Regions from separate parts of the Rossellomorea sp. NPDC071047 genome, predicted to be linked through region 1. Evidence: riboswitches for the same ligand, from Rfam matches in the RefSeq annotation. Region 1 holds a riboswitch; each other region holds the start of a gene.
The links. A riboswitch is a leader RNA that binds a small molecule or an ion and turns the genes downstream of it on or off. The one in region 1 is predicted to bind cobalamin.
Positions count from the first base shown of each region.

Region 2: linked by a shared signal. The riboswitch ahead of metE (5-methyltetrahydropteroyltriglutamate--homocysteine S-methyltransferase) and the one ahead of ACQKFO_RS11615 (acyl-CoA thioesterase) in region 1 are both predicted to bind cobalamin.
Region 3: linked by a shared signal. The riboswitch ahead of ACQKFO_RS20070 (hypothetical protein) and the one ahead of ACQKFO_RS11615 (acyl-CoA thioesterase) in region 1 are both predicted to bind cobalamin.

Region 1 covers NZ_JBNNJT010000002.1:737,892-750,245, forward strand. Annotated here, with positions in the region: gene ACQKFO_RS11580 (dimethylamine monooxygenase subunit DmmA family protein) at 1-398, shown strand, start outside; gene ACQKFO_RS11585 (PDR/VanB family oxidoreductase) at 395-1,348, shown strand; gene ACQKFO_RS11590 (arylamine N-acetyltransferase family protein) at 1,439-2,215, shown strand; gene ACQKFO_RS11595 (hypothetical protein) at 2,256-2,441, opposite strand; gene ACQKFO_RS11600 (YuzF family protein) at 2,532-2,783, opposite strand; gene ACQKFO_RS11605 (S8 family serine peptidase) at 2,925-7,001, opposite strand; gene ACQKFO_RS11610 (helix-turn-helix domain-containing protein) at 7,288-8,538, opposite strand; gene ACQKFO_RS11615 (acyl-CoA thioesterase) at 8,849-9,322, opposite strand; cobalamin riboswitch at 9,472-9,662, opposite strand; gene ACQKFO_RS11620 (helix-turn-helix domain-containing protein) at 9,766-10,545, shown strand; gene ACQKFO_RS11625 (hypothetical protein) at 10,494-10,703, shown strand; gene ACQKFO_RS11630 (DUF1761 domain-containing protein) at 10,717-11,085, shown strand; gene ACQKFO_RS11635 (flotillin family protein) at 11,740-12,354, shown strand, end outside.
Region 2 covers NZ_JBNNJT010000006.1:322,972-330,471, forward strand. Annotated here, with positions in the region: gene pckA (phosphoenolpyruvate carboxykinase (ATP)) at 237-1,826, shown strand; gene ACQKFO_RS20025 (lmo0937 family membrane protein) at 1,881-2,030, opposite strand; partial or broken gene ACQKFO_RS20030 (GNAT family N-acetyltransferase) at 2,248-2,469, shown strand; gene ACQKFO_RS20035 (biotin transporter BioY) at 2,511-3,077, opposite strand; gene ACQKFO_RS20040 (hypothetical protein) at 3,163-3,345, opposite strand; gene metE (5-methyltetrahydropteroyltriglutamate--homocysteine S-methyltransferase) at 3,446-5,746, opposite strand; cobalamin riboswitch at 5,900-6,084, opposite strand; SAM riboswitch class I at 6,154-6,264, opposite strand; gene ACQKFO_RS20050 (hypothetical protein) at 6,360-6,557, opposite strand; gene thiC (phosphomethylpyrimidine synthase ThiC) at 6,535-7,500, opposite strand, start outside.
Region 3 covers NZ_JBNNJT010000006.1:331,552-336,325, forward strand. Annotated here, with positions in the region: gene ACQKFO_RS20060 (copper homeostasis protein CutC) at 60-752, opposite strand; gene ACQKFO_RS20065 (ABC transporter substrate-binding protein) at 882-1,820, opposite strand; gene ACQKFO_RS20070 (hypothetical protein) at 1,841-2,362, opposite strand; cobalamin riboswitch at 2,528-2,714, opposite strand; gene ACQKFO_RS20075 (hypothetical protein) at 2,845-3,177, shown strand; gene ACQKFO_RS20080 (DUF2584 domain-containing protein) at 3,217-3,459, opposite strand; gene ACQKFO_RS20085 (alpha/beta hydrolase family protein) at 3,503-4,285, opposite strand; partial or broken gene ACQKFO_RS20090 (ABC transporter substrate-binding protein) at 4,505-4,774, shown strand, end outside.

The DNA of each region.
Region 1 (12,354 bases):
TCATTAATAAAGTAATGGAGGAGAATGTCTCCTTTGAAGTGGTTTTCCTGGGTGAAAAGGAAGATACCGATATCTCAATGTGGTTGCGAAATCAGAAGATGGGCACTTATCTTTACATAGCAATGGAGTGGAGTAAGCTGGAAGATTTCAAGCACCTGGCTATGGAATATGGTTTTTCTGAAGAGGAGATGCAGTTTATTGGTCACGGAATCAGATTGATCGATGTGTTCTGTTGCAAATGTCACCAGAAAACAAAGATTGATAGAGGAAAACTGTACAAACTTATGACGACCTGTTCCCATTGCCACTTAAAGCTGTCCGTTTCCAACCATTACTCTCCCTTACGAGGGTCATTCCTCGGTTACGTTACCTTAGAAACCGGGAGTGATAGAAGATGAATTTTCATAAAACCATCCCTGTCCAGGTCAGGTCCATACATCAGGAAACCCCTCATGTTAAGAGTTTTACGCTTGTTCATGAACATAATGAACCCCTTCCTTATTTTAGCGGGGGATCCCATATCACTACATATGTTGAACTGGATGGACAATTCATTGCCAGATCGTACTCCTTAACGAATCCACCTGGTCAAACAGCCTCCTATCAAATCGCCATCCGTCTAAATGAAACGTCCCAGGGAGGATCTCTGTATTGGCATGAACGGATGAAAGTGGGGGATACCTTACAAGTGGGATTTCCACAAAACCATTTCCCATTGAGTTTTAAAGCAAAACATCATGTATTCTATGCAGCGGGAATCGGCATTACCCCTTACCTGTCCATGATGGCAGAGCTTAAGGAGGAGGGACGGACCTTCGAACTCCATTATGCAGCGAAATCGAGAGAGGCTTGTCCTTTCTACTCCTTTCTTACAGAAACCTATCCTAAGCAGACTCACTTTTATTTTTCAAAAGAAAAGAGATTAACAGATGCAAGTCTTTGGGAACACAGAGTGGGAACCCACGTTTATTTCTGTGGTCCTCCTCGATTTATAGAAGAGTTTACCAGAAGTGCCCTGGAAATCGGATATCCTTCATTGAGTGTTCATTACGAACGATTCACTCCTCCACAAACATTAACACGGAGAAGGTTTAAAGTGGAATTAACGAATGGTCAAATCGTTTCTGTTTCAGAAAATGAGACTTTGTTAGAGGCACTGCTCGAGTCGGGGATCAAGGCCCCCTATTCCTGTCGGGCCGGCCGGTGCGGGACGTGTGAATTAAAAGTGTTAGAGGGAAAAGTCGATCATGCTGATTCCTTTCTGAGTGAGGAAGAACGGAATGACCATCGCTCGATTCTGTCTTGTGTATCCCGTGCCCAGTCTCGGAAGTTACGAATTCAACTGTGACAGTGGCATACAGTTGTTTTTCTTATAGAGTGTAGATAATATACAGATACAGCATATTGTAGACTGATGTTAAGAAGTGGAGGGCTCACCATCACCGAACTTAATACATTATTTCGCAAAAGAATACATTATCCAATTCAAGCTAAAATAACCTTTCAACAATTAGATACCATCTTAGAAGAAACAGCTAAAAGCATCCCATTCGAAAATCTATGTGTTATCAAAAATACATTCACCGATCTTACCAAAGAGAATCTATTGAATAAAATGCTCGTGAAGAACGAAGGTGGTCTATGTTATGAACTCAATTCATTATTTTATTTATTTTTGATTGAAAATCAATTCGATGCGGTTCTTGCTCGTGGAGTTGTTTACAATCAAGAGAAAGAGCAGTTCCAGACGATAGGAAGAACCCATGTAGTCATTTTAGTCTCTCATAAAGATACAACATATGTGATTGATACCGGTTTTGGAGGAAATCTCCCGTTAAAACCAGTACCATTATCTGGAGAAGTGGTTGTCTCTTCAAATGGTGAGTTTAGAGTGAAAGAGGCCGTCAGTCCCCATGGAGATTATATTCTTGAAATGAAATTAAAGCATAAGCATTCGGGATGGAAAACAGGATATGCTTTCGATTCAAGGGATCACATAAAGGATGTCACTCTATTGAATGACATTCAAACGATTATTGCCAAACATTCAGATTCCCCTTTTAACAAGCATCCATTGCTGACCAGAAGGACTGATGACGGGAATGTAACGTTAACCGATACGTCCTTTACACATTGGAAGGATGGAGAGCTGACAAAAGAGGAAATCGATCATGAGGGCTATAAAAAATTTCTGAACATCTGGTTTGAAGAATAAGCATAAAAAAAGACTCAGAAAAAAATCTGAGTCAATATTTTTACTTCCGGAGTATTTCCATGACGCCTTTATATATTAGGAAAAGTGAGAATATGAGAATTGCCAATATGCCAATGACGTCCGTTACCGGGGCAATGCTTGCTAAAAACGTCCCTGCTAAAGGAACTTTCAACAATGCAAACCCGGATAAAATACCCGCTACTAACAAAAGAATAAAACGATCCATTCTGTCATACCTCCTCTCAGTGGTAGTATATGACGGAGGGAAGGGGAAGTTGAACCCAAGATTCGCGAAGTTGCCTATTGGGCAAATGGATTACACAGGCATAATGGAAACGATCTGTTGAATCCTTACGTAAAATACAGAGTCACCAGCTTTTAGGGAAATATGATCTGGTTGAACCTCAATCAAGTCGCCTCGAATCGTGTCTTTCGTGGTCTCCACAATGAGCATTTTTCCCATAACGGACTGCAGCCTACTGACTACGAAAGGATCAATCAAAGTGGTATAGGAAGTATTAACATTCATGCCCTGGTTACGATCATAAGGCTGATAATATTTATACATGAAGCACTCTCCTTCAAGCGGAAGTATATAAGGTATCCATTCATTTGTATGTAAGATGGGTGATTTGTAGTATTATTCAAAGCAGAAAGGAATGAACCCTGATGAAATGAGGGTTCATTCCTATAAATTCTGGCATGATCTTTAGTTCAGTCCTAATTCCTCTAAAATCGAATCCAACGTTTTTCCGTCGGCTGATTCAACTGGAGCAGGGGCATCCTTGACATGCTCATTCTGTAATAAATAATTCTTTTGAACAAACTTCATATCGTTCGCATCCACCACTTCATCGAAATTGATGTCGGCAGCACGATCATTTGTATTCCAGGCATCCTGAATGGCGATGGCATCCTGAATGTCGATGACGTTATCCTGGTTGACGTCTCCTCCAACGGGTTTCATATTGCTCATTCTATGATATTTTCCATAAAGCTCCCCATTGTACTCATATCCGATTTTCTCATTATACTTCTTAGTTAAGAAGTGACCAGGAAGAGTCACCGTTATCTCATAAGGGTCTTTATTTAATGGAAGTTTCCCGATGGAGTACTCACCATTATCCGTAATGGAGGATGGAATGAAGACGTCCCCGGTTGAGTTTTTGAATTCTACGTTTGCACCTGCTTTTGTCCAATCCTTCTTGGCATTGTAGCCATTCCCGCTATCGAATCCTTCAGGGCTTATGAATCCCTTTATTGAATTAAAGTCAGGATTTACAGTGAATCCTGCACCAGCATGCAATAGGTTCATTGTTTCGTTGTTAGAATTAGTAATGGTTACTGTTGGGTCCAGAACGTCTTGTTTAGTGAACACTTCATCTTGAAGCTTTACTTGAACATCAACAATGGTACTATGATCAAATGTTTGAACAGGTTCGTTGAACGTCACTTTGATTTGATTTCCTTCAAGTGTCAAGGACGCTCTATCTGAAAATTCCCCGGATAGTTTGGCATCGATCACTTCCGGATTTTTTCCGTAGTAATCTTCGAATGTCCAGGTGGCTTCCTTAGCATCCTCAACATTATCAAGTACTAAAGCTGCCTTTACTGTTTCACCTGTTACAACGGTATCGACATCGGTTTGCAGGTAGGCATTCGGTGTACCTTCTTTAATGAAGAAATAGTTCTTCTCAGGAGTGTTGTTTCCGGCCATATCATACCCCTTCATTCTAAAGTTGAGGGCATCCACGTTCTCGTTCATTGCAATTTCTTCGACAAACTTACCGCTCTCATCCATATAAAGCGGAGAGGAAGGGAACGGTGAATTCCAATAATAAATCATAAAGTTTTTGGATTGATCTGCGTCGACTCCTGCTGCTTGCATATCTTCAATAAGTGGATCTGTAATTTCAATCTCAAATGGATACGTTTCCTGGCCTGGTTGATATTCAAGGAACGGGGAATCACCATCCAGGGAACTCTTGAATGTAGGACCATCAATATCAATATAGAAATGCTCTGTTTTTGTTTTTACTTTGCCTTTTGGATCTGTCATCGCGTATTTGATTTTATAGTGTCCAGGTTTGGCGATGGTCATTTCTTCTGAAACCGGATTTTTCTTATCGCCTGTAAATGCGAAATAGCCACCCTGGAAAGCCCTTAATAGATAATCGTTATCCAACAGGGCCCCCTGTAAACCAATTGTACCGATCAATCCCAAATCTTCACCTGTTTCCCCATCCTGCAGGATCACGTCCATGCTTTCCATCGGTGAACTCAGGTTGAACTCAACCAGTGCCCAAGGATAGCGGAATGGATCATAACCATGCGTATAGTGTGGAGAAGCATAGGTAGGGGATAGCAATTCAAGGGTATTAAAACCTTCCTCCGATCTCTTCACACTAAATGGCACACGGTAGCTTTCTGTATGATCATTACGGTTCGTAACGATTAGGTATCCCTCGTAAATCCCTTTCGCAGCGGTTTTAGGCATCGTCAGGAAGAGATTTGAAGTCTTTTTGCTGCCACCATTTACCTTAATGGACTTGCCAGAAGTTAGGTTAACCCCATTTTCTTTGAGACTTAGGGTTCCTTCCTGTATATTTTCTTCAAATGTTATGTCAAAGGTTTTCTTTTCATCGCTATTATTGGTGATTTCAAAGCTTTTTTGAACGCGGAGGTGAGCTCCTTCAGCCACTACCTGATTACCAAAGCTCAATCCCCCAGTTGGATTATCGATTGCAATCAGTTCTTCCCCGCTAGGAAGCAACGTTTCATCTTTTATCTGGATCTTTGTCTGACTGTGAAGGGCTTGATACGGATCTACTCTTCCTGCACCAACCTCAAATACGCTGTAATCGCCATTCAAAGGATCAGATGAGTTCATGAGAATGGTTTTAATATCAGCAGGCTCGAGATCAGGATTCTCACCTAACAGTAAAGCTGCAATTCCCGCTGTGAAAGGAGAAGCCATAGAGGTACCTGATAATCTAGAGTAAGCATACTGATAGTCATCCGTTTTTTCTGGATCGATCATATAGGAAGGGAAGGTCGACAGAACGCTGACTCCGGGTGCTACGACTTCTGGTTTCATATCATAGCTTTTATTAACAGGGCCCCGTGAACTGAAGTCCGCTAAATGGTCACCCTCAGTCACGTTTTCTTCTAAGTTTGTAAAGGTGAAGTTTGATTCTCCACTTGCGATCGCAGCTTTTAATTCTTCCCCGGCAGCCATTGACATAGAGAAGGTTGGGACAAAATTTGTTGATTCACCAAGATTATATCCTACATGTCCTTCAGCATTGTTATACATGATCACGGCTTTGGCACCATGTTCCTTAGCAAATTTCACTTTGTCATTGAGTGCGAAATTTCCTCGCTGAACAAAGGCAATCTTTCCTTCAACATTTTTATTCTCATAGTCTTCTTCATAACCAAGGCCGACATCTACCAACTCTAATGATCGATCTTCTAAACTGGCAAAGGAATGTGCGAATCCTCTTGCCATACTCACAATTTCCGCTGACCAACCATCTGACGTTTGACCGGTAAAAGTGGTTTGCGAGACAGGAACATCACTTGCTCCCACTGTTAGCGCTAAAGCAGCTGTACCCGGAGAGCCGAGGGTAAAGTCATTTGGTCCTGCATTCCCTGCTGAAACAACAGCTGTCACACCGTTTAATACGGCGTAGTTAAGGGCTGTACTTGTAGGATAATATGGATCATTGACACTGGCACCCAATGAAAGGTTGATGACATCCATTCCATCCTGCACAGATTTTTCAATTCCGGCAAGGACGTCTTCTGTGTAACCACTTCCGTATGGACCTAGGACGCGATACACATAAAGATCTGCATCTGGGGCAACTCCCTCTACGGATACTTCACTATCATTCTCGTTTTGTCCTACGATGGTTCCGGATACATGAGTACCATGAGAAGTATAATAGGAACTGCCAGTATAACTAAATTCCGGTTCACTCGTACTCTCCCAATCTTCATACGTTGCTTCCATTGGGTCAGCATCATCGTCAACAAAGTCATATCCACCTTTGTAAGCATCTTTAAGGTCAGGATGGTTATAGTCAATACCTGTGTCGATGACACCGACTTTGATTCCCTCTCCTGTTATTCCTTCCTTATGTAGTTCATCTACATTTAAATAGGGGATGCTTTCAACAGATGTTGTGATTTCTCTCTCAACATCATTTGGATGGTCTTCTTTAACGGGATCGACCGTAAAGGCCTGATTTTTAAACACAGCTTTAACAGCTTCGGATTTAAGCAGTTGTTCTACCTGATTAGCTGGAAGGGTCATGGCGACACCGTTATACGCTTCTTTATAGGTTTGGTTGATTTTCGGCTCTTTCTTTTTCCCTTTTACAAGACTAGAAGATAGATGTTTCGCAACATCTTCTTTAAATATCTTATGTTCTTTCTCCACTTGGGCTTTGGCGTCTGCTTTCTTTAGTGATTTACCTTGTACTGCCGCTTCCAATACTTGCACATGTCCAGGTTTGGATTCAAATTGAACGATAACGGAGATCTCTTCGTCAGATGCCAATTCTCCCGACTGAAATCCTTGGAGACCCTCTACGTTATTTACCTCCAGTTGATGCAAGGCTTGTCTTTGTGTTTCAGTCAAGGAAGATAAAACTGTTTCTGCTTTCCAATCCTCAGCTGTAGCTGTTGGCATGGAGTAGTTCGACACTGGGGATAACAGTAATCCAGTGGATAGTGCAATCACAGCCGATTTCTTTGTGATGGAAGATCCATTCATCATTTCTACCTCTTTTCTGTTTTGTTTTGGTTAGATTATTCAAAAGATTAGTACAATTATTATTGTAAATACATATTTATCATGTTTGTATGGGGGTTTATTTAGGGACCATTTGACTATTAATTAGTCTGGTTTCATTGATTTTTGTTTGATTTTGAATGGTGTTTCAGGAGAAAAGATGTAAAAAAATGATGGCGAATGGGGGTTGTGAGCAATGCCAACGATCGATGTGAAAAAAGAAAAAATGATAAAAAGACTCAACAGTCCTTTTATCATTTCAATAGGAGGGTCACTCTAATTCATAATAACTTATTTCATTAGACATCTTATCAGATGCAAGTCTGAATCCTTTCTCTGTTTGCCCGGTTTTCACATAATATAAAAATAGTTGTCTTTCATAATGCTGATACATCAACTGGCTCCCCGTTTTTTTGAAGTGGGGAAGAGCTGTACGTTCAATATACTCATATAGTTCTTTTTCATCCTCATTAATGGTAAGTAAGTAAATCTCAAAGAATACATAGCTTGGATCCTGATGCTGAGTGGCCATATTCAGTCCTTTTGTCGCTAAGTGATTGAGTTCCCGGGAAGATAGTAGATTCCCTTTCATGCAAGCAAGTATATATCCACTGAGCGTAACTAAATAATGTGATGCCGGCGTTTCGTCATTGATAAGATTTAATGCTTCTTCATAGGATGTCTTTGATTCAGAATATCGTTTTCTCCTAAAATATTCGAATCCAAGATTATTATGTATCTTATGCGCCCGATCGTTTGAATTGACTGATTCACAGACTCTGAGGAGCTTATCGTACTGTTGTTTTGTTTCTTCCATATCAAAGGGTTCCTTGGCATTCAATTGGATTAAAATTAACGTTTCCGAATCGATAACCCTAAGGATATTTAATGTTTTCTGGAAAAATTGCAAAGCTTTTTGCCCATAATAATAGGCAAAGGTGTTTGAATGAATGGAATGATAGGCTAATGCCAAATGAAAATAATATTCGGAGTTGGGATATTCATCGTCAATCTGTTTCAATACATTTATGCACGTGTTAAATTGTCTTGTTGAATGATAGTAGATCCCTTTGACATGAAGCAATAAATTTTGTTCGAAAGGGGATAGAGAATAGTTTTTATTTTCGAACATACCCAGGATTTCCTTGGCTTTTCCATGCTTGTTCAAAAATAAATAATATCTTGCCAGGAAAAGGTTGTATTGAATGATGAAGTCAGATAAAAACCTTAAAGGTTCCTTTTCAATTTCCCCTTTAAGTTGATGGATGTCATTGGTCCGAATCATAATAATCGCATCGTTCCATCCCGATAGCTTAGCCTGTAAGGAATGATAACGGGAACGTTCAACATCCATTTTAATTCCAAGCTTCCTTGCGAGTAAATCAGTAATTTCACTTGAATACTCTGTGATGCCTCTTTCAATTTTACTAAGATGTGTGGTGGAACAGATACCCTGAGCAAGCTGTTCCTGAGTCAATCCTGAATCTTCTCGATGAAATTTAATTAATTTACCTTCGATCATAGTACACCCCGAGTGATCAGTTTGTTTATCATTATAGGGAAATATCTTTGTTTGTTCTATAGATGGGGGACAAGACGGAGGTCTGAAGGCAAAAACATCCAAATCCAATGGAATCTGCTTTACTATACTGATTTTCTCTATTCTGCATCCAGCTCATTCAGGACTTCTATCCTTTCGACAAAACGATAAACTAGATAGATGATTCCTGGAACGGAAGAAAGGATCACGGGATAATAATCTCCAAAGTTACACTCAGAGCTTAGAAAACTCTGAGTGTTATTGTTATATTAGTTAGTGACTCAGAGATTGTTTATAAAATAAGCGCGCGATTCTTTCTATGCTCTTTTCGCAAAGGAGCCGTTTTGAATAGTCTCGTTTCTTCTTCCGTTTGAGGAATGACCATTGGCACCGGCTTCGGCTTTCCATCCTCATCAACGGCGACCATTGTAAGGAATGATTCCGTCGTCAGAGTTTTGACACTCGTTACGAGATTCGTAGAGTACACCTTTACATACACTTCCATTGATGTCCTGCCGGTGGAAGTGACGTATGCCTCAAGGCTTAGAGCATCGCCGACCGTGGCGGATGATAAGAAGTCGACGGAGTCAATCGATGCCGTGACGACGACTGAACTGGAATGTTTCATGGCGGATAGGGCCGCAATCTCATCTATATAGGATAAAACCTTTCCTCCAAAGATGGTCTGCATATGATTGGTGTCGGGTGGCAACACCAATTTTGTTTGTATGGTTCGTGAACGTTCGACTGAATAAGCTTGTTCCATTTTCTCATCTCCCAGTTTGTAGTATGAAACAAAAAAGCATCTCCTTTTAAAAAAGAAGATGCGGCTATTCCAGGTAAACGTTCTGAGGACTGTGATTCCCCTTGTGACGTCTCATTAGCGCAACACCCTCCTATCTCCCGTAGGAACTTCTGTGTTCTTCTCATTTGGCAGGTCTCCTGGCTCAGCGTCAGCGATTTCGCATTCCTTCCCATTTCGATTCGAAACAGTGGATCCATACGAATTCTCAGCCTTACAGTGGCGGGACCGCGTTGGACTTTCACCAACTTCCCTTTTAAGAAAATGTGCTAAAGATCATCTTCACCAATGAGCAATGATTAAATTGTGAACGCTTTTATTTTATCATAACCCTTAGTGAGTGAGGAGAAGGATTATGGTAAAATTTATAAACAAGTGCTTTTCAAAAAGGTAGTGAGGTCTGAAAAATGCCACAAGACAAAATACATAGAAACCAAATCGATAAAGTAGTAGAATATATCGATCAACATCTAAGCGAAGATTTATCCTTAGAACAGTTAGCCAAAGTATCAACCTATTCCCCTTATCACTTTCAGAGGTTGTTTAAAGGGCTGATCGGTGAAACACCGGCAGGTTATGTGAAAAGGATGCGCTTGGAAAATGCAGCGCATATGCTCATCTACGAGCCACAGCTTCCTATCACACAAATTGCGTTCATATGTGGTTTTTCATCGTTATCCTATTTCACCTATTCTTTTAATGCTTACTTTAAAGCGAGCCCCAAAAGCTGGCGGGAAGGTGCCTATTTAGAGCGTTTTCCGCGGGAATATCTTAATAGCAAGAAATCTAAACTTTTCAGCACAAAAGCCAAAGCATTCCAGGATGAAGAATCCTATAATGAGTTTAAATGGCTGGATTTATCGAAAGTGAAGATCGCTCATTTTCCAGAGTGTTCAACCGTCAATAGATTCTATATCGGGTCATATATCGAAGGCATTCCAGAAGCCTGGCAAGATCTATACAGATGGGGAAATGCCAGGAACCTCATAGAGAAGAGTCCTTTGATATTCGGAGTGCCAAAGAGCAACCCTTATATTACCCCACCTGAAAAAAGTAGGTTGAGTGTCGCTTGGCTGTCGAAAATCAAGAGGACGCGGAAGGTGAGGAACTCTATCTATTTCGAGGCAGTAAGCATGTGGTTTATGAATTCGATGAACCTGTCGACTACCGGGAAAGAGGGAAGTTAATCGAATGCTATTCTGAACTTTACAGCTATTGGTTGCCGAAAAGCGGATACAGATACCTGGGGAATCCAGTTGAGCTTGTGGAAATGATCAGTCTACAAGGAACACTCGATATTGGATGTAACATTAAAGCGATCGCTTTAGCCATTGAGCCGAATTAATGGAGGAATAGAGATGGAATTAAATGTGAATTTGCTCGCGATATTGGCGGGGGCTGTGGTGTATATGGTATACGGCGGAATTTATTATTCTATTTTACTAGGAAAGAAGGATCAGGATAGTACTGGACCGATTAAATATGCAGTGGCTGTTATTGTTGCATTTATCAGCTCACTTCTTGTTGGGGTTTTCGTTCAAGCCACCGGTTCCAATGGTATAGTCGAAGGAGCTTTGACAGGTGTACTCATGGGAATTCTTATTTCCATTGTCTACTTGAAAAATGCTTTATTTGGTCTTATGACAAAACGGATGTTTCTTATCGCGATTGGAGATCATCTCATCATATTTACCCTGTTAGGGGCCATACACGGCTGGTTGTTGTAGATTGTATGCTCGAACCTTTAAAGGTTCGGGTTTTTTTATATGGCTCTTTTCGCAAAGATTGTTGTTTTTAACATAAGTTCTGCAAGGCTCTGTCAATTAGTGTGTGCTAGATGGTGAGGGGAACTGCTTCGCTTGCAGCTAGCGTTCGGCCGAGCCTCCTCAGCTTCGCTTCCGGGGTCTCGGCACGACCGTACTTCCGCAGGAGTCTACGCAGTTCCCCTCACCATCTTCACGAGAATTTTCGTGACAGAGCTACAAGGTGTCCAAAAAACAATCTAACTAAAAAACAGAATTCTTCTTTAAAAGGGAATCATCAAAAGGGAATCATCTTAAAAGAGGTTGTTTGCTAAAATTCTTGTTTTAATTGTTTTCCGTTAAGGATTCATGCTCAGAAAGTTGATTGGAGCGGAAGGAGGCTCACCGCCAGCCCCGCGGAAAGCGAGCATCCTGTAGCGGAAATCAACTATTACTCTCTCCTCTACAATAGCAACAAACTTTGTGAAAACAGCCTTTTATATAAAATTAGGATATTCACCTAAATTATTGAAACTTTTCTAACATTCTTTCGTAGATAGTATTGTAGCTAGCACTTTTATTTAAAATTAAATCAGATTTCATGCTGGTTTAAACAAAATGTCGAGAGGGGTTGTCAGAATGCTAGGATCATTAAGTGTCATCGGATTTTTCATGTTCCTGATTCCTGTACTGGTTATTGCTGCAATTGCAGGGATTGCCTATTATTTCTGGATGAGGTTTCGTTATCGTACAGCGAGATCCAACCAGGCACTGATCATTACAGGACCTAAACTGGGGGATCCTGAAAAGGAAACGAATATTTTCACCGACCAGGAAGGGCGTTCCATGAAAATCATCAGAGGTGGAGGGTACAGATTAAGACGTTTCCAAACATCCACACCTGTTAATCTTACATCCTTCCAATTAAAGCTATCGACACCGAGAGTATACACAAATGGCGGAGTACCGATCGTTGCAGACGCCGTGGCGATGGTGAAGGTGGCCGACACATTAAACGGTATTGCGAACTATGCCGAGCAGTTCCTTGGTAAGGATCAAAAGGAAATTGAAGATGAAATCATCGAGGTACTGGGAAGTAATCTTCGTGCGATTCTTTCAAAAATGACAGTTGAAGACATTAACAGCAACCGTGAAAAATTTAACGCTGACGTATCAGAAATCGCCCAGAAACAGCTGGATCTCATGGGCTTCAAAATTACGTCACTCGGGTTAACTGACATAAGAGATGCAGAC
Region 2 (7,500 bases), on a different contig from region 1:
TCATGATTCCAACCCAACTTAACTTCTTAAAATAACCCAATTAGGCAATGAGGCTAAACATTATGATATTTTTTTCATATATATAAGAAGGTACAAGCTATATTTGGACGAAAAATGTGACAATATGAAGACACATTATAAAATTGAATAAATAGTATAGACTAATGGTTCAATTGTGTTATACTAATTTTGTGAAGCAAACGAGATCATTAAATTTATATAAAGGAAGGGTTCTAATGAATTCAGTGAGCATGTCTAATGAATTAACAGAATTACTTAACGGTCAAAATATTCAGGAACAATTATCTGTTTCCCAACTAGTTGAAAAAGTCCTTCAACGAAATGAAGGCGTTTTAACATCATCAGGTGCAGTCAGAGCAGAAACTGGTAAATACACAGGACGCTCTCCTAAGGATAAATTCATTGTAGAAGAACCATCCACGAAGGATAAGATTGAGTGGGGTTCTGTGAATCAACCAATCTCTTCAGAATCATTCGATAAACTATATACAAAAGTATTAGATTACTTAAAAGAAAAAGAAGAAGTATTTTCATTCAAAGGGTTTGCAGGTGCTGACCCTAAACATAGACTACCGATTCAAGTGATCAACGAATTCGCTTGGCATAATCTTTTCGCTCACCAATTATTCATTCGCCCTACTGGAGAAGAGCTTAAGGGTCATCAATCTGAATTCACCGTCGTGTCTGCCCCGAACTTCAAGGCAGATCCAGCAGAAGACGGAACTCACTCTGAAACATTTATCATTGTATCATTTGAAAGAAGAATTGTCTTAATTGGCGGAACGGAGTATGCAGGTGAAATGAAGAAATCGATCTTCTCTGTCATGAACTACGTGCTTCCAGAATCCGATATCCTTTCCATGCACTGTTCTTCAAATGTCGGACGTGAAGGAGATGTGGCATTGTTCTTCGGTTTATCCGGTACAGGAAAAACGACATTGTCTGCAGATTCAAACCGTCGTTTAATCGGTGATGACGAGCACGGATGGTCTCCGAACGGTGTATTCAATATCGAAGGCGGCTGCTACGCTAAATGTATTGGTCTGACACGTGAAAAGGAGCCGCAAATCTTTGATGCGATCCGTTTCGGTTCTGTCCTTGAAAATGTGGTTCTCGATGACAATTCACGCATCGCTGATTATGAGGATAACACTTTGACAGAAAATACTCGTGCTGCGTACCCTCTTCAAGCGATGGATAACATCGTTGAACCAAGTGTTGCAGGACATCCAAATACCATTGTATTCTTAACCGCAGATGCATTCGGGGTATTACCTCCAATCAGCAAACTGACGAAAGAACAAGCAATGTACCACTTCTTGAGCGGATACACATCGAAGCTTGCAGGTACTGAGCGCGGAATCACTTCTCCACAAGCCACATTCTCGACATGCTTTGGCTCACCATTCCTGCCACTCCCTGCAACTCGTTATGCAGAGATGCTTGGGAAGAAAATCGATGAGCACAATGCACAAGTATTCTTAGTGAACACTGGTTGGACAGGTGGAGAATACGGTGTTGGTAACCGCATGAAGTTATCTTACACCCGTGCTATGATTCAAGCAGCTCTTGAAGGGGAACTGACTCACGTTGAAACTGAAACGGACGACATCTTTGGTCTGAACATCCCTGTGCACGTTCCTGGTGTTCCTGACGAAGTGCTTCAACCAAAGAGAACCTGGTCCAATGAAGCAGCCTATGAAGTGAAGGCAAGAGAACTTGCCCACAAATTCAACGAAAACTTCAAGAAATTCTCAAATGTACCGTCTGAAATCGAACTTAAAGGCGGCCCGGCCGTTAAATAGTATAGATAACAAAAGGTCCGTCCCTCTATTCTGAGGGACGGACCTTTTGTATCGTTATAATCCTTTTTTACGGCCAGTGATTCTGTTAAATAAAAAGACAACAATGGCAATAACAAGTAATACATGGATGATGGCTCCCCCGATTTTAAAAATTAATCCGAGTAACCAAAGGACTAAAAGAATTCCAATAATGGTCCAAAGCATGAGTTTCCCTCCTAGTAACTGTGTTTGATGCTAAGATTCCCTATTTGGATGAATATAAAACTACACATGATATTTCACCTGAAATTTTTTTACCTATTCTTAACTTCTGTTAGTTCATCTGAATTTATACAAATGGGTCATTTGCATCCACAATAATCGAATTTTCCCTGAAATAACACTTTACTAAATATTTCTAATGATTATTTACAGAGGGGAAACAACCGCCGAAAACAGTATGTCTGCGATGATTGTCGCTGTCTGCACACATCCCGGGTATAAGAAAAAAGGATATGCGACCGATTGTATGTCGAAGCTATGTCGTGATGTATTAGAAGAAGGAAAAGAACTGTGCTTATTCTATGATAATCCTGAAGCAGGAAAAATCTATAAGCGAATCGGATTCAAGGATATTGGCTATTGGTCAATGTATAAATTTTAGGCATAAAAAAGTTGACTCCCAACAAAGAGTCAACTTTTTCATTATGCTGCTACTTTCCGATTCCCAATTAACCTCGCCTGAACCAATCGTTGTCTTACAGTGATTCCAATCCAGCTTGCCAGGAATGCTTTGATAAGTCCAACTACGATAAATGGATATACACCTGCTGCCATTGCCTGATTCCAGCTAAGATCGGCTACAAATTTCAGTTGAATGGTACCCAGGATCAATGTAATGATCATTCCAACTGTATTGGCAATCATCGCCATTGGAATGGTAAATTTGGTTTTCTCAAGAATGAAGCCTGTAAAGAAAGCCGCTGCGATAAAGCCGAATATATAGCCTCCCGTAGGCCCGACCAGTACCTGTGCACCTCCGCTGAATCCTGCAAACACAGGAACACCTACTGCTCCCAGGGCTGCATAGCATACCATGGCGAACGCCCCATATCGGCTTCCAAGAATCGTCGCTGTAATTCCTACTGCTAATGTTTGCCCACTGATTGGAACGAGTGGCAGTGGAATTTCGATTTGAGCGAAAATCCCCGTAATCGCAGCAAAAATGGCACAGTGAATGATCACCCTTAGTTTTTCTCCGTTCACTTTCAAATCCCCCTTGTGTATGTAAACTATGTATAACATTAAGTTAACACAATTCAAAGGATTTTGGGAAGCTTATTTTTTCTCCTTTCCTTTAACTGAGGGCATAGACATTGCAGATTTTTTCTTTTGCCTGCCATTCTAAAGCTGTTTTTAATGAAACCCTCCCTTGAGGGAACTCATCAATCCCCTTTTCACTCACCAAGTAAAGGATGGTGCGATTTGGGTGAAGTTCATTAAATACTTGAATGATTCTTCCTATGGCTATGTATGGCATTTTCTTTTCTCTCCTTATGAGCAGGACGCAATTTCTTAAAACTGCGCCCTGCGTTTTGAAAAGGTGGAACGTAATCAGCTGCACCCGATCATATTGTCAATTAACCTTCCTTTTTCATGAGCATCTCTTCACGCACTTGTTCCGCCGCTTCCACCATGGTTTTAAGCGCTAAGACAGTCTCATCGATTCCACGTGTTTTCAAACCACAATCCGGATTGACCCAGAATAAATGGGGATCCAGCACTTCAAGAGCCCGATGTATATTACGGATTAATTCTGCACGCTTCGGCACCCGGGGACTGTGTATGTCATATACCCCCAGACCAATCCCTTTGTCATACGTATTGTCTTCAAACACATGGATCAATTCCCCATGACTTCTTGATGTTTCAATCGAAATCACATCAGCATCCAGATCACTGATGGCATCTATAATATCTTCAAAATCCGAATAGCACATATGAGTATGGACCTGGGTTTGGTTCTGTACAGATGAAGTGGCCAATTTGAAAGCATATACGGCAGCCTTAAGATACTCCTCCCAATTTTCACGCTTTAAAGGAAGCCCTTCCCTAAGTGCCGGTTCATCGACTTGTATCATGCGAATCCCATTGGCTTCTAATTCTTCTATCTCTTTTTGGAGAGACAGCGCGATTTGATTAGCTACTTCATAACGTGAAACATCGTTCCGAACAAATGACCAGTTTAGAATCGTGATAGGACCCGTTAACATCCCTTTAACCGGTTTATCCGTTAATGATTGAGCATATACGGTTTCTCTAACGGTCATAGGTTCTTTAAAATTCACATCACCATATATGAGCGGTGGCTTCACACATCTGGAACCGTATGATTGTACCCAGCCATACTTCGTAAATTGGAAACCTTCTAATTTCTCACCAAAGAATTCAACCATATCCGTCCGTTCGAATTCACCATGTACAAACACATCAAGGCCGATTTGTTCCTGAATTTCAATCCAGCGTTTGATTTCTGCATGAATATATCGTTGATACTCCCCATTAGAAAGTTCTCCCTTCCTCCACTTCATCCTCTGCCTTCTCACTTCCGGGGTTTGAGGAAAACTGCCGATTGTAGTGGTTGGTAGAAAAGGTAATGAAAAGTACTTGGCCTGTTCCAGTTTACGAATATGGAAAGAATCCCTTCTCCCGACATTATTGGGATGCAATTCTTCAACCTCTTCCTGCACATGTCTATTCTTACGCAACGGGGATTCGTTTAAATTCTTAATCGCCGTTACACTTTGAGCGATATCATCTTCTATTGTTTCGGCTCCGTAACAAATGCCTTTTGTTAAAATAGTGATTTCATGCAATTTCTCATCAGCAAATGATAGCGCGTCAATGAGAGGTGCCTCAAGTGTTTCTTCATTCTGCAAGGTTACAGGTACATGTAGTAAACTGCATGATGGCTGTATGATCAAGCGCTCACTCGGAACATAGCCTGCAATGACCGATAGACGTGAATGGGTATCAGCAAGATTGCTTCTCCAAATATTCCTGCCATCAAGAATGCCTGCTGCCAAGATTTTATCCTTAGGGAATCCGAATTTTTTCAGCGCCGCCAGATTATCATTACGATCATGCACAAAATCCATCCCTATGCCATCTACCGGGAGTGTTAACACCTGCTGGTACCTTTCCAAACTATCATAATAGGTTTGAAGGATGATCTTTAACCCGGGGCAGGACTCCTTAAGAATTTGATAGACTTCTTTGAATTGATCCATCTCTTCATCCCTGATGGAGGTACACAAAATCGGTTCATCCATTTGTACCCACTCTACACCCTCTTCCTGTAATTCACGCAATACCTCAGCATAAAGGGGGACAAATCGATCAACAAGGGTTCTATAATCACCGGTTTCATACCCCTTAGACAATTTAACAAAAGTGAAAGGACCTAAGATAACCGGTTTCCCTTTTACCCCTGTTTTTTCTTTTGCCTCTCTAAAGAAATGAAGAGGACGATTTTCCACCAACCGGGGTACGAGCCCATCAAGTTCAGGCACGAGATAGTGATAGTTGGTGTTAAACCATTTTGTCATTTCTAATGCCACCGCGTCCTTCGCGCCTCTGGCCATTTCGAAATACGTTTCAAGAGAAACCTTACCCCCACTATAATGAAACCTCTCGGGAACCAAGCCGAACATGACGGCTGTATCAAGCACATGATCATATAAGCTGAAATCTCCAACCGGAACCAGATCAATCCCCTGATCTAATTGCTTCTTCAAATGGTTGACTCGAATTTCCTCCATTTGTTCTAAAAAGGAATCCTTTTCAATCTTCCCTGCCCAAAATTGTTCCAGCGTCTTTTTCCATTCACGCTTTTCACCGATCCTTGGATATCCTAAATTCGAACTGATCACCTTACTCATTCATTCCTCACTCCTTATTCTGATAGGATTGTCATCAACTAAAAAATCTCCCTTTCAAATGGAAAGAGAGATTCATACGTATATCTAACTAGAGTCGAGACAAACTGGTTTTCTCAACACGCATTCCTCACCCCTCTCTATATCCACGTAGAGCATAAGCGCATACAACAGGCAGGTCTCCTGACTTAGGTTCACAGCTTCTTATCCCTTCCCATTTCAACAGAAATAGTGGTTGAATGATAAGTCGCTCCCCATCACAGTGGCGGGACCGTGCCGGATTTTCACCGGTCTTCCCTTTTAGCTGAGCATGACTCAGCACCTATTGCATTTGTCTATTTAATTTTTCTTTCATAAAAACGAAAAGCCCTCTCTTGAGATAGAGAGGGCTTCATGTTTATGAAAATCCTCTCTTATTTTCCAAAGCCATTTGCTTTGCAGGAATTAGCACCTTTTCAACACATCTGTTGAATGGTTGCCGGGTTTCACAGGGCCAGTCCCTCCACCTCTCTCAATAAGAGTTACACATATTTATTTACTATTCCGAAATTTGTACTAATCGTAGCACGGTACATAAAAGCTGTCAAAAGAAATTTAATCAATAGCTTACACTTTTCTAATAATAGGTACTTTCTACATAATGACATTTGATGCAAGATCTGGTTACATCAGTTTCATAGAAGACATGCCTGCAGTTTTCCTGAATGCTCTTCACTTCTTTTTCGAGTTGGATGACTCTCTGATTGAGCTTTACGATATCATTCTTCAATTTGAGTACATGACAAAGAGGTTCATCGATAGATGTTTGATCCATTTTCCACAAACTCCTTCGATTTTTCTTCCAATCCTTTTTCTATTTCCATTTGAGCTTCATCAAAGCTTTTCTCCTTCATACCCCTTATATCATGTGATATTCTCATTGAACAAAATTTCGGTCCGCACATGGAACAAAAATGGGCCGTTTTTGCCCCTTCTGCAGGAAGTGTTTCATCATGATACTCCCTTGCACGTTCCGGGTCCAGGGATAAATTAAATTGGTCATTCCATCTAAATTCAAATCGAGCCTTAGAAACGGCATTATCTCTTACTTGTGCCCCTGGATGCCCTTTCGCTAAATCCGCTGCATGTGCTGCTATTTTATAAGCAATGACACCCTCTCTCACATCATCTTTATTCGGTAATCCCAGATGCTCTTTCGGTGTTACATAGCACAGCATGGCTGTTCCAAACCAACCGATCATGGCAGCCCCGATGGCGGAAGTAATGTGATCATACCCGGGTGCAATATCTGTCGTTAATGGCCCCAGGGTATAAAAAGGAGCTTCATGACAGATTTCCATTTGCTTATCGACATTCTCTTTAATCATGTGCATCGGTACATGACCAGGGCCTTCAATCATCACCTGTACATCATGCTTCCAAGCAATTTGGGTTAGCTCGCCTAATGTTTCAAGCTCGGCAAACTGTGCTTCATCATTCGCATCCGCAATTGATCCGGGCCTTAAACCATCTCCTAAGGAAACGGAGATATCATAGGCTTTTAAAATCTTACATATATCTTCAAAATGTGAATAAAGAAAGTTCTCTTTATGATGGGCAAGACACCATTGTGCCATGATTGAACCTCCACGGGAAACAATGCCTGTTGTACGATCAGCCGTCAGATGAATATACCGCAATAATACACCTGCATGGATGGTGAAATAGTCGACACCCTGCTCCGCCTGTTCAATCAATGTATCCCTGTACACATCCCA
Region 3 (4,774 bases), on a different contig from region 1:
CATACTATTTTTACCATAATTCATTCTTTTTTCAAATAGTAGTATAGTAACAAATCAAGTTAGGATATGATTACATGTTTGATTTCCATTACCTTTTCAGAGTCTATCCCTAAGTCATAGCTCCCATTATGCCGGACACCGGATCCTACATGATATTCTCTTGCTTTTAGCTTGCTGTGTATTCCGCCTATATTTTCCACAGTTATACCTGAACCCGGCATGATAATGGGACCACCAATTTTCTCAATTTCCCTCATTTCACCAATCGTATCCAATCCCTTACTCACTTCAGATTTTCCGCCTGATGTGAGAATTCGATCAACGTTTAAGCCTGAGTGGAATATTCCTTTACATAAGGCTACTGGATCATCTGACTGGTCGATAGCGCGGTGAAAAGTAATCGATTGACCCTTCGCACTTTGTACGATCTCTTTTAAAGCGTGGGAATCAAGCTTACCTCCATGTGATAATGCGCCAAAAACGATGCCACAGCCTCCCAGTTCAACTATAGTCCTAACTTGTTCGGCCATGGTATGCAATTCATCAGACTGATACGAGAAAGATGTACTATGTAATCGGATCATAATCTGAACAGGAATCGAAACAGTCTTTAATACTTTTTCTATCACATGAAAATCAGGAGTTAATCCTCCCTCATGTATGGCAGACACCAATTCAAGTCGATCTGCTCCGGATGCTTCTGCAACTTTGGCATCCTCCTCATTCAAGACTATGACTTCCAGTTTGCTCATGTTGAATTCTCCTAACGTAATGATGTTACGTATACTTTATCATAATGGCCTGAAGAGGGTAGAGCTTTAGATGAAAAAGACAATGATTCCCCATTCAAATCACTGTCTTCTCCAAACGAACATCCTACTCTATTCAGAAAACAATTCCGGATACACCGTTTCAGCTGTTAGCTCAACAGCTTCACCGATACGCGGTCCCGGTCTTGACATAATGTCTGAATCCAGGAAATGAACCTGATCATTTTTCACTGCATTTACATCCTTCCAGCTTTCCCGGGACTTGATTTCAGCTGTCGGCTCGTCGACATACCCCACTGTCGTCAAGATCATATTGGGATTCCGTTTAATGATTTCTTCTTCGCCTACTTTCACCCAGCCTTTTTGGTCTACAAAAATATTCTCCACCCCGGCCGTTTCCAGTATTTCCTGCTGAAACGTTTCTGCTCCTGCTGTATAAATATCAGGGGAGGGACTGATTTCAAAATATACTTGTTCTTTTTCCTTTAGCGTGCTCACTTTTTCTTTCACAACTGAAATCTGTTTCTTGATGCCATCCACCAATTCGTTCCCCTTCTTTTCTTCTCCCATTACCGTTGAAATTTGTTCAATATCCCCATAAACATCTTCAAAGGTTTGGGCAGATTGAATGACGAATACGTTTAATCCCGCCTCTTCAAGCTGCTTCACTCCGGCATCATCTCCAGTGGTATAAGCAATGACAACTTCAGGCTTTAGTGCAATGACCTCTTCAGCATTGACCGTCATGGAATCCGACACTCTTTTAATCTCCTTCGCTTCTTCAGGATAGTTGTCGAATTCAGTTGCCCCGATTACCTTATCTCCTGCTCCTATGGCAAAGAGAATCTCTGTGTTACTCGGCTGTAAGGAAATAACGGTTTCCGGCACTTTCTCAAAGCTAATCTCTTCTCCCCTGTCATCTGTCACAGTATAAGGCTCATCTTCATGCTTGACTTCCTTTGTGGATGTTACTTCTCCCCCATTGCTGCACCCTGCGAAAACAACCAGGATGGTTGATAATAGTAAACTGTTTAACCATGACTTTTTCATATTTCATCTTCCCCGCTTCTCTATTTTTTGTCTCTATACGATTTACTCACAAAAGGAATTTCTTCAATCCCTTCACATTTATTCACATAAACGGCCATAACAAACAGAACATTTGCCAGTAAATGGGCATATTTAAATAAAATGTTCTCCACTTTCATCTCAGTACTGACTTTATGTAAGGCACGGACGGACTTTTTTGCTTCACTGCGGCAGGTATGAAGCACGCATGCAGCTGTCGAGCCCTGTGGAAGGACAAAGGTTTGGATACGTTCCTCTACTTCCAACACATAACGATCGTACATTTGGCTCAATTTATTCAAGTCCTCTTCCTGGATGGCCGTCATTCCCCGCACCGAGCCGTTGAGATGGTACGCCATCTCAGCTAAATACAGTAAATCGTCATGCACTTTCGGTAAGTGCTCCGTCAATGATGACGCGAGTCCGATTTTAGTCGACAATGAATCGGTCCGGATCTCAAAATCTACCGTTGAAACAGATTCACGCATATAGGGATAACATAAGTATCGGAAATCCTTAGCCATATGTAAGTTCCTCCTTTCTGAATGATGTTTGTGAAGCACCTATCGTATCTTCCGGGAGGATAAATAAACACAAAAAAACCACCCAAGAATATTGGCCGGCAGTTGTCATCCATATGAAAAAGAGATGCTAAAAAGCCGCACCATCCCCTTAACTTCCGAAGAGCATAATACGATGGAAAAAAGGCAGGTATCCTGGCTCGTGCGTCAGCCTACTCTAAGAACCTTCCCATCTGAATGATCAAATAGTGGTTATCTTCTTATTTCGTCAGCACTTACAGTTGCGGAAACAGCTTCGGATTCACACCGAATTCCCTTTATGCTAAAGATCAGCACCTAATTTCTGCGTGGGTTTATTCACTTAAGGAACATTATACCACTTTATCCATTTCAAAGTTGATGAAGTTTTGGATAAAAAACAAACATGTTGGCGTACAAGCTTGAATACCTTTTGAGTATGTGAAGAAATGATAAGGAGGAAAAACATGAAGCGATTGGTTGTTTTGATATTATGCGTATTTTTATTAAGTGCATGTGGAGATAAGGAACCTGCATCCTATGAATTATGCGGATACGGGGATATGATGGTGGTGAACAATAAAGAATATGTGAAGGTCTCTGAGGAGAAGAAGCTGGTCCTGGATGAAAAACTCGGGGCTATTAAAGAAAAGATTGATAGTCAATATCACCCCGTAAATGATTTCACGGCAAATACACTGAAAAAAGGGACACCCATCTATAGCGTGAAAGATCACAGTAACTATTTGATCGCCCAGACTGAGGATAATCGCTATATTCTATATGAGGAAATCAAATAAAAGAAGGGCTGTAAGCAGATGTTTACAGCCCTTCTTTATTTAGTTCGTGGAATTCAAGGAAATCAACCGATACAGGATCGTCGTTTTTTTATCCGTCCACTCCATCTTTTCGATTCTGCCGTAACCACTGGGATCACTGTGCTTCGTTTTTCTTACATCTATCGGAATGTGCATAGGATAAAGGCGATATCCATCCTTTTGAAGCTCGAACAGGTTCTCTTCTTTCCTCACTTCTTTTCCTTTTGTCACAATCATCGTGTTTAATTCCAAGCCCATGCCCATTTCGCTTGACCTCGATCCTTTTTTATTTAATCATAACCACTGTCTATTGATTTTTCATCCATGTGCATAGCATGGAGACAATTTGTTGATTCTTTCGTGGTGGAAAATAATGCGTAAACTCTTTGAAGTATCGGGACGCAACAGATTTCTCCAACTCTTTCAGTCTTTTTTCTAATCTATATGCATGCTCCACTGAAACGTTCTGATCCTTTTCACCGTGAATGATCAATACGGGAGCTTCAAGGTTTTCTAATTCGTATAATGGGGTACGCCATTCGTATCGTTCCGGAACTTTATTGGGACTTCCCCCTATGACTCGTTTCATCATTCTCCTGAGATCCTTCCGTTCGTCATATGTCAAGAACATATCCGATACGCCTCCCCATGTAACAACGGAGGTGACATCCCTCTGCTCGATGCCTGTCATCAGCGCCATGACCCCACCACGGGAAAAACCAAACACATGGATCCGGTCATGGACCACCCTGTGATAGTGTTTAAGTAATTCAACACCCGAAATGGCGTCTTCACGATCATCCCCAGCAAAATCTTCATTTCCCTCTCCTCCAAGATTGCCTCGATAATAAGGAGCAAAAACAATGAACCCGTGAGAAGCAAATTGAGCGATTCTCGCAGGGCGGACCATGCCGACGCCTTTTATCCCGCCTCTCAAATAGAGAAAACCGTCATACTTCCCAACTCCTGCCGGTTCAGCCAATAATCCCTTCACCCGGAGGCCACCGGATAGATAGGTAATTTCATATAGTTCCACATGAGGATTAGGTGAAGGAAACAATGTTTTCTTCACGATCGTTCCGTTTTTCATATTCTCTTCCTTTCAAACCGTGCATTGGGTATTCACACATTTTTTGTACTCTACATAGGATATTTTAGCAAATCTCATCATCAAGAGAGAAGATACAAGACGCTGCCTTTATGACCATCCTACCCTTTTAATATGGAAAGATAAACAAGGCAAAGAGAGATGCACTCATCCCATTCTATCGATAAACGAGTTTCACAAAGCTAAAAGGAGGAATATTGAATGAAAAAATGGCTTCGCAGTGGCTTTGCCGTGTTGCTCATAAGCATGTTGTCAATCGGATTGACAGCATGTGGAGAAAAAGAAGAAGTCGTACAGAAAGTTCGTGTAGCAGAAGTGACCCGCTCGATTTTCTATGCTCCTGAATATGTCGCGATCGAAAAAGGATTCTTCAAAGAAGAGGGGCTCGACATTGAACTGACCACTACATGGGGTGGAGATAAGACAATGACCACCTTGCTATCGGGTGGTGCAGATGTCGCCCTGGTCGGT